One region of the Kocuria himachalensis genome, then DNA from elsewhere that is predicted to be linked to it. Evidence: riboswitches for the same ligand, from Rfam matches in the RefSeq annotation. Region 1 holds a riboswitch; the other holds the start of a gene.
What was found. Region 1 has a riboswitch for cyclic di-AMP ahead of ACYVM4_RS05195 (NlpC/P60 family protein). Riboswitches for the same ligand answer to the same signal wherever they lie in the genome.
Positions count from the first base shown of each region.

Region 1 (6,096 bases):
TCCAGGGTGGCCACGGCGGAGGCCAGCTGCGCCTGGGCATCGACCAGTGGGCCCACGGTGTGGGAGGTGATACCGATCCCGGGCAGGGATGACACGTCGGTGGTCATGGCGGCAGGTTCTCCTGAAGGCAGTGAAGGGGAGGTCGCGGCACGAAAGACTCCGCCCTGCGGAGTGTGACGTGCACAACACCAGTGTGAGTCCTTGGAAGCGTCAACAACAGCGATGAATCCTGCGCATGAATCATCAGGATCGCTTATGGGACTCCGGCCGGCACCTGGCGACTCCCGGCCGCTCCGGACAGCCCCGCACTCCGGTGAGTCACGGCACGAGCGCCGGCGCCCCTCCTACCGATCGTCCCGTCGGCGCACGATCTCGGCGATCCAGGCGGGGGCGAACGGGGACGTGCAGTTCGGCGGCGTCGGATAGTCCTTGAGCACCTCCAGGCGCTCTCCGATCTCGACGGCACGGGCCCGGTGCTCCGCGTGCTCGATCCCGATCTGCGCCAGGCAGGTGTTCATCGCCCACTGCAGGCGCTTCGGGGCGGCCTTTATCTGCGCCTCGATGACGTCGAGCAGGCCGGCGAGGTCGAGACCCTCGGGCTTCTTCACCACGCGGTCGGCGGTCAGCGCCCACCCGGCGCTCGCGACGACGGGATCCGGATCGGCCAGCCACGCCACGCGCAGGTCCTCGGCGTGCAGGCTCTTCTTCACCACGTAGTTCACGAACCAGTCGTACACCTTGGGGGCGCGCGTCTCGCGCACCATGGCGTCCAGCTCGTCCCGCTCGAACGCCTTCGGGCGGCAGATCAGCAGCGTTAGCAGTCTCGCCGCGGTGTCGCCGGTCTCCCAGAGCGCGAGCGCGAGGTCCTGCTGCGTCTTCAGCCGCTTCGCAACCGCCCGCAGCTGGGTGAGGTTCACGCCGTGGTCGTCGCCGTGCCGCTCGAGAGCTTTCTTTTTGTGAATTCATGACCGGACCATAGGGCGCACCAAAAGTCATCCTTTCCACCCGGAGGGACAAAACCCCTCCCGTCGATAATCAAGGAATTGGTAAAGCTTTCCCGGTGAATTGCCGCGCCATGACCCAAGTGTCACCACCGGACCTCCCGCTGCAGAGCAAGATGGTGCTCACCCGCCGACACGACCTGCACGGAGCCCCAGGTCAAGAGCACTTTCGTCTTGACTTGAGCCTCCCCGAGGATCTTGGTCAGCGCCCCTCACCGAGCCACGTCGTCTGGCTACGAAGGTGGGATGCTGAGCCGGAAGAGAAACCGAGACACGCCCGTGATCAAAACGAGACTTTCCCGTTATTCTTCGGTTAGTGTTCTCTCCGTGCCGGTCGCCTCACCGATCGGTATCCCTGTGCACATCGCCGAATTCTGCCGGTGCCCGGGGCCCCCAGAAAACATCGCTCGGCAGAAGCGGGGGAACCATGAACGGTCCCTCCCCCGGGACCTAGGGGTTAAGTCGTCAGGGCCCCCATCCTGACGACCGGGTGTCTCCCACCCGCATCCGACAGCTCACCTCGCAGGCAAGAGGGAGGACAACACTCATGCCCATTTTCCAGTCCCGCACGCCCCGCCACCGCGCCCAGAGCTCGTTCCGCCTCGGACGCACCGCGATCCTGGCGGTCGCCGGCGGCGCCTTGGCGCTCAGCAGCGTGGCCCCGGCCCAGGCCGCCTCCGCCGCGGCCCCCCAGCAGCTCGTCAGCATCCAGTCCCAGTCCGACAAGGCCGCGACCATCGCCGCCGCGGCCAAGAACCAGCTGGGCGTGGGCCAGGACTGCACCGCCCTGGTCACCAAGTCCCTGCGCGCGGCCGGGATCAACCACCACGGGTGGCCGGCCTCCTACCTGAAGCTCGGCACCCAGGTCTCCGCCTCCCAGGCCCAGCCCGGTGACCTGGTCTACTACGCCAACGGCGGCATGGGCTTCGCCCACATCGCGGTGTACATCGGCGGCGGCAAGGCCGTCCACGGCGGCTGGAACGGCAACCAAACGGTCATCCAGACCGTCAACGTCGGCTCCGGCCCCGTCTACATCCGCGTGCGCTGACCCCACGCACGTGAGCAGGGAGTGCGGTTTCCGTCCCGACGGAAACCGCACACCCCAATCCCCTGAAGGGATATCCCAGGACATCGTGAGGGGCCGGTCCACGTCCACGAGGACCAGCTGCCCGAACAGGCCACGATGTCCACGGAGATCGACATCCTGCCCATCGACGACGACCCGCAGACGGTCCTCGATCTGTGCGACGAGCTTTCGGCGGTTGCCGGCCAGTGGTCGGACTTCGACCCAACGCACGGCCTCTGCCCTCGTCGATGATGAGCAAGCCGTCCGGGTTTTGGTTCACGAAGGCGCGGGGTCCTCCTGCGCGTTGACGCACGTCGCGGTACGGTTGACCTCGGCTTCGCTGCCTTCGTGCTCTCAGCTTCGCTGCGGATTCGTCCTCGGAGGTTTCGCCGATCGGCGGAACCTCTGAGCACCAATATGTCGAGGTGGAGGGGAAATGGACAACAGCCGCGAAGAAAAAATCGACCAGTGGATTCTTCAGGAGGGCATCAGGACTCATCGGCGCCGTCGAATCATCCCGTCTTCCACCAATCAGATCAGCCACACGCCTGTTGGTACCGGTCTGGACGCGATGGAAAAGGTGGCGTTCTATTTCGGGGACCGACCCGAACTGCCCATCGTCGAAATGGGACAGATCAAGGAGCACGAGGTCACCCTTTCCTTCGGCGAGGAGGTGCACCTGGACGAACCCTTCTATCCTGTCTCCGAGGAATACAAGGACCATTGGGCCATCGCCCACACCGATGCGCTCGCGCTGTCGACCGGCACCGTCTACGGGCAGCAGACCGCAGCACTGACCGCCATCGGAAACTCGGTGGCCGGGGCCAAAGTGCTGGTGAACACCAACCGCTGGGAAGTGCTCGGCTCTGTCGGTCTGGCCCGTTTTACCACCGCCATCATGGTTGGTCAGGTCATGGAGCAGGCCACTGAGCCGTGGGCCAGGAACCAGCACATCTGGCTGGTCGGCTACCGGGAGCTGGGCCCCAAGCTGGTCAGCTTCCTCACCCCGTACCACGATGAATCCCGTTTCCACCTCGTAGAATCAATGGAGCAGATCACCCCGGGGGAACTGCACGGGACATCAGCCACCATCTACGTCATGGGATCCGGCCCTGCCACCATCGAGGCCTACGACCGTATTCGATCCGAGAACGTGGGGCTGATGACCGACACTGTCGTCACCGAGCAGGCGATGTTCATTTCCGAGGACGAGGACGGCGGGGCAACCATCGTCAATGCCGGCCCGAACGGATTGAAGATCTGGCCCCATCTCGTTGCGGAAGGAGACGGTCTTTACGCGGCGATGGACATCACGTGGCACAAGCGCCGGCAGGAAGCCGAATCTGCGGCTGAAGCCGTCGAAAACCTCACGGTGCGGAACTTCCTTCCCGCAGGCGACGCCGACAAGCCGGCTGGGTCCACGAGCATCAGCGTGGAGGAACTCGAAGCCATGCTGGATCGGGAAAGCGTGATTCCCGAGCACGAGAGTAGCCTGGTGGAGAACGGGATGTCGGGGGCGCCCATCCCGGCGCCGGAGCCCGCAACTTCGGCCCCATCGGCTCAGGAGCAGGCCCCCAGGTTCACCCTCGCGCTGTTGGGCAGGCCGCAGATCTACAGTGCGGTCGGTGCCGTAGCCGGCGGTAAGCCCGCTGAAACGGTGGCCTATCTGCACCTCAATGGTTCAGCCGCAGATGCCATCACGACGAGCAGAGCACTCTGGCCGGATGAGGAAAGCGAGGGTCCCGCCGCACGCACGCGACGGACACGCACGGCAAAGAAGATCAAGGACACGTTGCCGGAGATCTTCCGCAATGAGGTCGAGTGGAGGATTGGCCGGCTTGACACCGATATCGAGTGGATCGTTGCCACCTTGACCGGGAGCAGTGATCCTCAGCGAATACTCGACGCCTGCGAGCTGGTGGACGCGCCCTTGCGGACATGTGCGCAATGGGCAGACCGACACCGGTCCCGCATAGCGGATGAGCTTCGCCAAATCTTATGGGACGTTGAGAACCAGGCGCTCGCATCCGACCAGGTCGAGATCGCCGAGGCATCGCGGCAGGCATCGCACAGGCTGCAGTGACAAAGGAACCCCCCGCAATGACAGAGAAAATCAACCCCCTCAAGAGAAGACTGCCCACAGCGGGTTCGTCCACCGTGGATGCGCGTCGTGGATCGAGGCAGGAGCGGCGGCCCCGGAGCACGACCGGCGACGGAACCGTCATCCAGTCCGGTGCCTCGGCCGCGGGGAAGTGGTTGGTCTACGGCCTCATCGTCCTCATGGGCCTGGGCTCACTGTGCGGTGTCCTGGCCTTCATCCGGCCCGCCCCCGCAGCCCAACCGGTTGCCGCTCCTGGCGTGAGCACCCAGCAACAGGAGGCCGGCGCCCTGGCGCAGGCTTACCTGTCAGCCTGGTTGACGGCCACCAGCGATGATCACGCCGCACTCGACGAGTTCAGCCCGGAAGCCGGGGCGGGGCTCCGGGGCCGAAGCCCCATCAGCTACCGCGATCTGACCGTGGCGAGCGTGGAGGATGCGCCGGGGGACATGACAACCGTGGTCGTCTCCGCCTCCATCGAGACCACCAAGGACGAGGACGGGGAAGAGGTGACCTCCTGGACGCCATACTGGTATCAGGTCGCCGTGCAGGCTGACGGGGACACGTTGGCTCCCGTCGGACTGCCGACGCCGGTCTCGATGCCCGCCATCGGGTCCTCCCCCGAGCTCGGATATCCCGGCCGCGTGGTGGACAGGGACTTGCAGGCCACAGTGGACGACTTCATGACGGCATACCTCACCGGACAGGGCGATGTGACCCGAGTCGTCTCCCCGGAATCGACCATCACTGCCATCACCCCCGCCTACTGGACCCGGGCCACGGTGAGAACCTTGACATCGACCGAGGAGATTGCGGATTCCGACCCGGCTGATGGTCGAACAGCCGAACTGCTGGTCAACGTCGATCTCACCCGGGATGAAACCACCAAGCCCGCCCAGTACGTGCTGGGCATGAACGTCCGGGACGGGCGCTGGGAAGTCCAGTCGCTCAACTCCGCCCCGGCACTGAGCAACTGAGCAACTGAGCAACCGACTGACACACCGAAGACGACCCCCGAGGAGCACCCCCGTGTTTACTTCCGCCGCCACCGTGCACGTGGTTCAGGCCACGGCCTCGATCCAGGCCACCGGTCTTTTCGACTGGGTCAACGACAAGACCGCTCAGACCCAGACAGCCATTCAGGGCATACTGATCGTGCTCGGGCTGCTCGTGGCCATCATCATCGCCTGGCGGGGCAAGAACGTCGGGTCCGTCATCATGGGTGTCGTCATCGGCGGTCTCATCGCCGCGCTGCCCGCCCTGATCATGTTCTTCGCCGGAGCGGCCCAGCAGGAGACCACCGCCACGGGGACCAGCGTTGCCACCGGTCAGGTGGTTGCCTGTGCTCCGGCCGCTGTCCTGGCCAGGGCATGAGAACTGAACGGGAAGCGACCTCATGAGCACCCATGATCACGTGCAGACCGGGAAGTTCTACACCGCGGCGCGCAAGTTCCAGCAACTCATCGGTGTGACCCCCACGGGTGAGGCGATTCCCGGGGGGCCCTACACCGTGACGCAGTTCGTCGTCGGGATCATGGTCCTGGTGACCGGATTCATCACCCGCCCGATCTGGAGCCAGGGGACGATCGCCGATGTTCTGTACATCGCCGCCGCAGCCATCGGCATCACCTACGGGGTCGGCAAGCTCCCTCGCTCACGCCGGTCGATCATCAATCTCATCAACTGCTGCATCACCCTGATGTCGCGGCCGCGGACAGGCAAGTACCGCGGCCGGGGAATTCCCACCTCCTACTCGAGAACCAAGGCAAGACCGGCGAACAAGATCCCGTCCGACGACACCACGGTCAAAGATGCGACACGGGACGACCGGAACGCGCCGACCGTCCGGCAGATGCCGATCAATTGCGGGTTGGATCGGCTGACGGCCGACATGACCACCGCGCGCTGAAGAATCGCAAGGAGCGCTCTCA
Region 1 is NZ_BAAGPL010000007.1:30,382-36,477, reverse strand. Features, by position in the region: gene ACYVM4_RS05205 (Glu/Leu/Phe/Val family dehydrogenase) at 1-107, opposite strand, end outside; partial or broken gene ACYVM4_RS05200 (DNA alkylation repair protein) at 345-941, opposite strand; cyclic di-AMP (ydaO/yuaA leader) riboswitch at 1,357-1,543, shown strand; gene ACYVM4_RS05195 (NlpC/P60 family protein) at 1,549-2,049, shown strand; gene ACYVM4_RS05190 (hypothetical protein) at 2,185-2,319, shown strand; gene ACYVM4_RS05185 (hypothetical protein) at 2,504-4,150, shown strand; gene ACYVM4_RS05180 (conjugal transfer protein) at 4,168-5,142, shown strand; gene ACYVM4_RS05175 (hypothetical protein) at 5,195-5,539, shown strand; gene ACYVM4_RS05170 (hypothetical protein) at 5,562-6,074, shown strand; gene ACYVM4_RS05165 (ATP-binding protein) at 6,096-6,096, shown strand, end outside.

Region 2 (6,096 bases), on a different contig from region 1:
GTGCAGTCCACCACCTCGCCCGTGATGCGCGGACGGGTCATGAGCCTCTACATGGCCATCTTCATGGGGGGCACCCCGATCGGGGCGCCGGTCGTCGGCTGGATCACCGACGCCCTCGGCGCGCGCTGGGGCATGGGGGTGGCCGTGGCGGCGGGACTCGGCGGAGCCCTGGTCGGCTTCGTCGTCTGGCTCCGGCTGCGCGCGGAGCGCACAGCCGTCGAGGAGTCCGGCTAGCGGGCGGGCCGTCCGCGGAGCTGCTCGACGACGTGGTCCACGCAGGCCAGCAGCCGGGCGACGTCGTCCGGCTCGATGGAGACGAACGTGGCGATCCGCAGCTGGTTGCGCCCGAGCTTGCGGTAGGGCTCGACGTCGACCACCCCGTGGGTGCGCAGGACCGCCGCGACGCCGGCCGCGTCCACGGTGTCGTCGAAGTCCACGGTGGTGATCACGGTGGAGCGGTCCTCCGGGCGGGCCACGAACGGCGCCGCGAAGGACGAGGCCTCGGCCCACGCGTAGACCAGGTCCGAGGAGGCCTTCGTGCGGGCCGCGGCCCACGCCATGCCGCCCTGGTCGTTGAGCCAGCGGACCTGCTCGTCGAGCAGCACGAGGGTGGCCAGCGCCGGGGTGTTGTAGGTCTGGTTCCTGCGGGAGTTCTCCAGCGCCGTGGTGAGCCGCAGGAAGTCCGGGATCCACCGCCCGGAGGCGCCGATCCGCTCGATCCTCTCGATCGCGGCGGGGGAGAACGCGCCCAGCCACAGCCCGCCGTCCGAGCCGAAGTTCTTCTGCGGGGAGAAGTAGTAGACGTCCGTCGCGGCCACCTCCGCGGCCATCCCGCCCGCGGCCGAGGTCGCGTCCACCAGCACCAGAGCGTCGTCCGCGATCCCGGCGGGCCGGGCCACGGGGGCGGCGACCCCGGTGGAGGTCTCGTTCTGGGGCCACGCGTAGACGTCCACGCCCTCCTCGGCCCGGGCCTCGGGGCGGGTTCCGGGGGAGGCCTCCACGATCGAGGAGGCCGCCAGGAACGGGGCGCCGTCGGTGGCCTGGGCGAACTTTGCCCCGAACTCCCCGAACACCTGGTGCTGGGCCTTCCGCTCGACGAGCCCGAGGGTGGCGGCGTCCCAGAAGGCGGTGGCACCGCCCAGGCCCAGGAGCACCTCGTGGCCCTCGGGGAGGCCGAGGAACTGCGCGAGGCCCTCGCGCACCGAGCCCACGAGCTCCTGCACCGGCGCCTGGCGGTGTGAGGTGCCGAGCAGGCCCGCCCCGGCGCGGGCGACGGCCTCGACCTGCGCAGGGCGGATCTTCGAGGGCCCGGCACCGAACCGGCCGTCGGCGGGCAGCAGGTGCTGGGGGATGGTGACGTGTGCGGGCAACGGGCGCTCCCTCGTGGGTGACGTGCGGCGGGTGGCGTGCGGCGGGCGCGACCGACTCGAAGGGGCGCTCGCGCCGTGCGCGCCTCGGCCCATTCTGCCCCACCGGCGGGCGCGGACTCCCCGGGTGCCACCTCCCGTTCGGGCCGCCGCTGGGCTCTCGCACTAAGCTCGGGCGGGAAGACCGGACCGGGCGGGATCCCCGGGCCCGGACGGCCGGACGAAGGATGACTGAGGCATGAGCGACCTGATCGACACCACGGAGATGTACCTGCGGACCGTCCTCGAGCTCGAGGAGGAGGGGATCACGCCGATGCGGGCGCGGATCGTCGAGCGCCTCGACCACTCCGGGCCCACGGTCTCGCAGACGGTGTCCAGGATGGAGCGGGACGGGCTGCTGACGGTGGGCCAGGACCGGTCGTTGTTGCTCACCCCGGCGGGCCGGGAGCGGGCCGTGCAGGTGATGCGCAAGCACCGGCTGGCGGAGCGGCTGCTCGCCGACGTCATCGGCCTGGACCTGGCCCAGGTGCACGACGAGGCGTGCCGGTGGGAGCACGTGATGAGCGAGCAGGTCGAGCGGCGGCTGATGGACCTGCTGCACAGCCCCCGGTACTCGCCGTACGGCACGCCGATCCCGGGTCTGGCCGCCCTCGGCGTCGAGGAGAGCCCCGCCGCGGCGCACCCCTCCCTGCTCGACGCCGCCCGCCGCGACCCGGACGGGCCGCGCACCGTGGCGCTGCTGCCGGAGGTGGTCCAGGCGGACGCCGACCTCCTGGGCGTGCTGAGCGACGTGGGAGTGCTCACCGGGGCGGAGGTCCGGGCCCGGGTGGACGGTCAGATCGTGCGCATCGAGGTGGCGGCCACCGGGCGGTCCGCGGAGGTCGACCTGCGCACCGCCGCGGCCATCCGCGTCCTCGCCCCCTGAGGGACCGGCGGACGCCCCCGGTGACGTCCGCAGGGCGGCCACGTCCGGGAGGCGGCCCCGGAGAAGGCCTGCGGGGTGTCCTCGGAGCGCTCCGGCGAGCAGCTCGTTCGAAGTGTGTGGACGTTCACAAGGTACTTTTCGCCAGTACGGCCCGACCGGGGCTTCGGGCTCGGAGACGCCCTGGTGGGGCGCGGGTTCCTGGGGTCCCCGAACGCCCTGCACAGCTCGTCACACTCGAGAACTCGTAAGCTCTCCTGGATCAATGAGCTGGTATTGAGACTCGTGGTGTTGTGCGGTCGTTATCGGCCGTGATCAAAACGTGACACTTCCGTAATCTGTCATGTACTGTTCAACCCGTGCCGATCACTGGTCGGATCGGCGCCCTCGGAGCACATCGCCGAATTCTGCCGGTGCCCGTGGCCTCTACACAGAAACTGCTTGGCAGAAGCGGGGGAACCAATTTCGGTCCCGGTGATCCGGGTCCTTGGGGTTAAGTCGTTCAGAGCGCGTGCGTTCTGCGGCCGGGTGTCTCCCACCCGAATCCGACAGCTCACCTCGTAGGCAAAGGGAGGAACTCAACCATGTCGCTTTTCAAGCTGAACGCTGCCCGCCACCGTGCCGAGACCACCTCGCACGCCGTGCGCAACACCACCATCGCCGCCGCTGCCGGCGCCGCGATGATCGGCTCCGTGGCTCCGGCCCAGGCCTTCGCCCAGGCCCCCGTCGAGACCGGCGCGGCCTACTCGGCCCCGGCCTCGCTGGCCCAGTACTCCTCGTACACCTACCAGGCTCCGGTCGCCGCGCAGCCCGCCGCTCCCGCCTACGAGGCCCCGGCCCCGCAGCAGACCGCCGCCACCTCGAGCGTGACCCCGCAGTCCACCGCCACCACCGAGATCGCCCCGGCCTCCTCCGGCGGCCTCGTGGGCACCGCGATGTCGGCGCAGGGCGCGGGCTACGTCTACGGCGGCACCGCCTACGGCGCCTGGGACTGCTCCGGCTTCACCCAGTGGGTCTTCGCCCAGAACGGCATCGACCTGCCCCGCACCACGTGGTCCCAGTTCGCGGCGGGCACCCCCACCGCCAACCCGCAGCCCGGCGACCTCGTCTCCCAGAACGGCGGCGCCCACGTGGGCATCTACATCGGCGGCGGCAAGATGATCTCCGCCCTCAACCCGGCCCAGGGCACCCAGGTCCACTCCGTCAACGCCATGCAGCTGGACGGCTACTACACCTTCTGATCCGGTCCGCCGCCCGCGACGACCCCGTTCGCCGCGGGCGGCCCGTGATCACCCCCCTCACGCGCCGAGGCCCGCTCTCCCGGTTCTCGGTGCTGCCTGCTGTCCGCACGGACGGCGCCCCCACTCCTCCGCTCGCCCGGCCCTGCGTTCCCGATCCCGGAACGCACTCCTGCCGGACACCGGTTCACCCCGCGCACCGCCCGGGGTGATCCGTGCTGTCACCGCGCCCTCCGGCAGGCCCGGCTCCGAAAGAAAGTCGCCTGAACTCCTCATGACTCGTGACCTGACCCCCTCGAACGGCATCGGTTCGCTCCTCTCCGGCAAGGCCCGCACCGTGGCCGCCGTGGCGGCCTTCTCCGGTCTGGCCCTCGCCACCACCGTCTCCGTGCAGGCCTCCCCGGCCCAGGACGCCTCCGCCGACGCCCCGCTGTCCGCCGTCGCCGCCGCCACTCCCACTGCGGCGCCCACCGTGTCCCTCGAGCCGGTCGCCCACGTGACGAAGGCGGAGGCGCGGGACGACAAGAAGGCGGAGAAGAAGACCGAGAGGAAGACCGAGAGGAAGACCGAGCAGAAGGTCGACGCCCCGGTCGTCGCGACGCCCGCGGTGGCGGCCCCGGCCCCGGTGGCCGCTCCGGCCCCGAAGCCGGTCGTGCAGGCCGCTCCGGCCCCGAAGCCCGCCGCCGCTCCCGCCCCCCAGCCCGCCGCGGCGCCCGCCCCGAAGCCCGTCGTCCAGGCGGCCCCGGCCCCGAAGCCCGTCGCGGCGCCCGCCCCCAAGCCCGCCGTGCAGGCCGCTCCGGCCGCTGAGCGCACCGTCAGCCCGCAGAGCTCGGCCTCCGGCAAGGGCGCGACCATCTCCTCCGCCGCCATGGGTCAGCTCGGTGTGGGCCAGGACTGCACCGCGCTCGTCACGAACGCCCTGCGCGCTGCCGGCATCAACCACCACGGCTGGCCGGCCTCCTACCTGAGCCTCGGCTCGCAGGTCTCCGCCGGCCAGGCGCAGCCCGGTGACCTCGTCTACTACGCCGACGGCGGCATGGGCGCGGCCCACATCGCGGTCTACATCGGTGGCGGCAAGGCCGTCCACGGCGGCTGGAACGGCGGCACCACCGCCATCTCCGGCGTCAACGTGGGCTCCGGCCCCGTCTTCGTCCGCGTGCGCTGACCGCACGCGAGAGCACCGCTTCGGGTGCGCGGTTCCTGGTCGGCCAGACGGGAACCGCGCACCCGCTGTCGTCCCGGCGTCCACCGCGCCGGCCGCCACGGCGCCCTGTGGGCGGCCGATAGAATGGGCCCATGTCCACCGACTTCAGCCGCAACGCCCGCACGAGCCTCGATCGCGAGTTCGCCTACATGGCCTACGGCATGATCGCCGGCGCCGTGCCCGGCGTCGTGGCCGGTTTCGTCGTCGCCGCGTTCGTGGGCCACGCGGCGATGTGGCTGTCCGTCCTCGGCGGCATCGGGATCGTGCTCGGCCTGGTCACCGGGATCCTGCTCCACCGGAGGCGGCACGACTCGGCCGGGACCGCGGACCCCCTGGAGCGCGGCGCAGCGCCGGAATGACGTGGTCCCGCAGCAGCGGGGCGAGATCCGCGGGGAGCCCGCCGGGGGAGTCCTCGTCCACCGGCTGCCAGCGCAGCTCCTGGATCTCCGCGAGCGGCTCGGGCCGCCCCGTCAGGGGCGCCGTGAACACCGTGCAGCGCACCCATGCGCCGGTCTCGTTCGCCGCCGGCGCCACGAACACCCCGAGCGGGCGCAGCTGAGCGGTGTCCAGCCGCAGGCCGACCTCCTCCGCCGTCTCCCGCACGGCCGCCGCCGCCGGGGACTCGCCCGGGTCCAGCTTGCCGCCCACCAGCATGAAGCGCTCCGTGCCGCGCTTGCGCACCGTCAGCAGCGCCCCGTCGTCGTCCCGCAGGCACACGGCGGTGATGGTCAGCACCTCGGCGTCCGCCGGCAGGCCGTCGGTGGGCCCTTCTGCGGCGACGCGCAGCCGGCCGATCTCGGCCTCGAGGTTGCGGGCCGCCGCCGGACCCCAGCGGCGCTGGGCCGCGGCGGTCCGGAACAGCGGCTGCCGGCCCTGGAGGTCCTCCAGCACGCGCAGCCGGGCCTGCGCGAACAGTGGGCCGGGCACGTGCGCGTACTCCGCCCGCACGCCCGCCACGTAGGCCGCGTAGCCGGCCGGGTCCGCGCCGAGCACCGCGAGGTCGGCGTCCAGGAGCACCGCTCCGACGGTGTCCTCGTCCGCGACCCGGTGCCCGAGGGTGAGCAGGACCAGCCGCTCGACCTCCGCCACGAGCGGTGCGGGGAAGCCGGCGGCGAGCAGCCGGGAGCGGGCCAGCTCCGCCGACTCCCGCTCGTCCGCCCCGGGACGGCCCCGGTAGACCGCGTCGTGGAACCACGCGGCCAGGACGAGGGCCTCGGCCCGGGCGGGATCGAGGCCGGTGCCCGTCCGGAGCAGGTCGACGGCCTCGAGCACCGCCAGCAGGTGGGCGGGGCCGTGGTAGTGCCGGTGCGGCTCGCTCCACCGGTCCACGAGCTCCGCCCCCAGCTCGGGGTGCGCCGGGAAACG
Region 2 is NZ_BAAGPL010000016.1:120,966-127,061, reverse strand. Features, by position in the region: gene ACYVM4_RS11380 (MFS transporter) at 1-234, shown strand, start outside; gene serC (phosphoserine transaminase) at 231-1,370, opposite strand; gene ACYVM4_RS11370 (metal-dependent transcriptional regulator) at 1,606-2,292, shown strand; cyclic di-AMP (ydaO/yuaA leader) riboswitch at 2,718-2,868, shown strand; gene ACYVM4_RS11365 (C40 family peptidase) at 2,874-3,530, shown strand; gene ACYVM4_RS11360 (NlpC/P60 family protein) at 3,802-4,692, shown strand; gene ACYVM4_RS11355 (hypothetical protein) at 4,824-5,090, shown strand; gene ACYVM4_RS11350 (DUF4031 domain-containing protein) at 5,008-6,096, opposite strand, start outside.
Region 2: it holds a riboswitch for cyclic di-AMP, as region 1 does, so the genes downstream of both, ACYVM4_RS11365 (C40 family peptidase) here and ACYVM4_RS05195 (NlpC/P60 family protein) in region 1, are expected to answer to the same signal.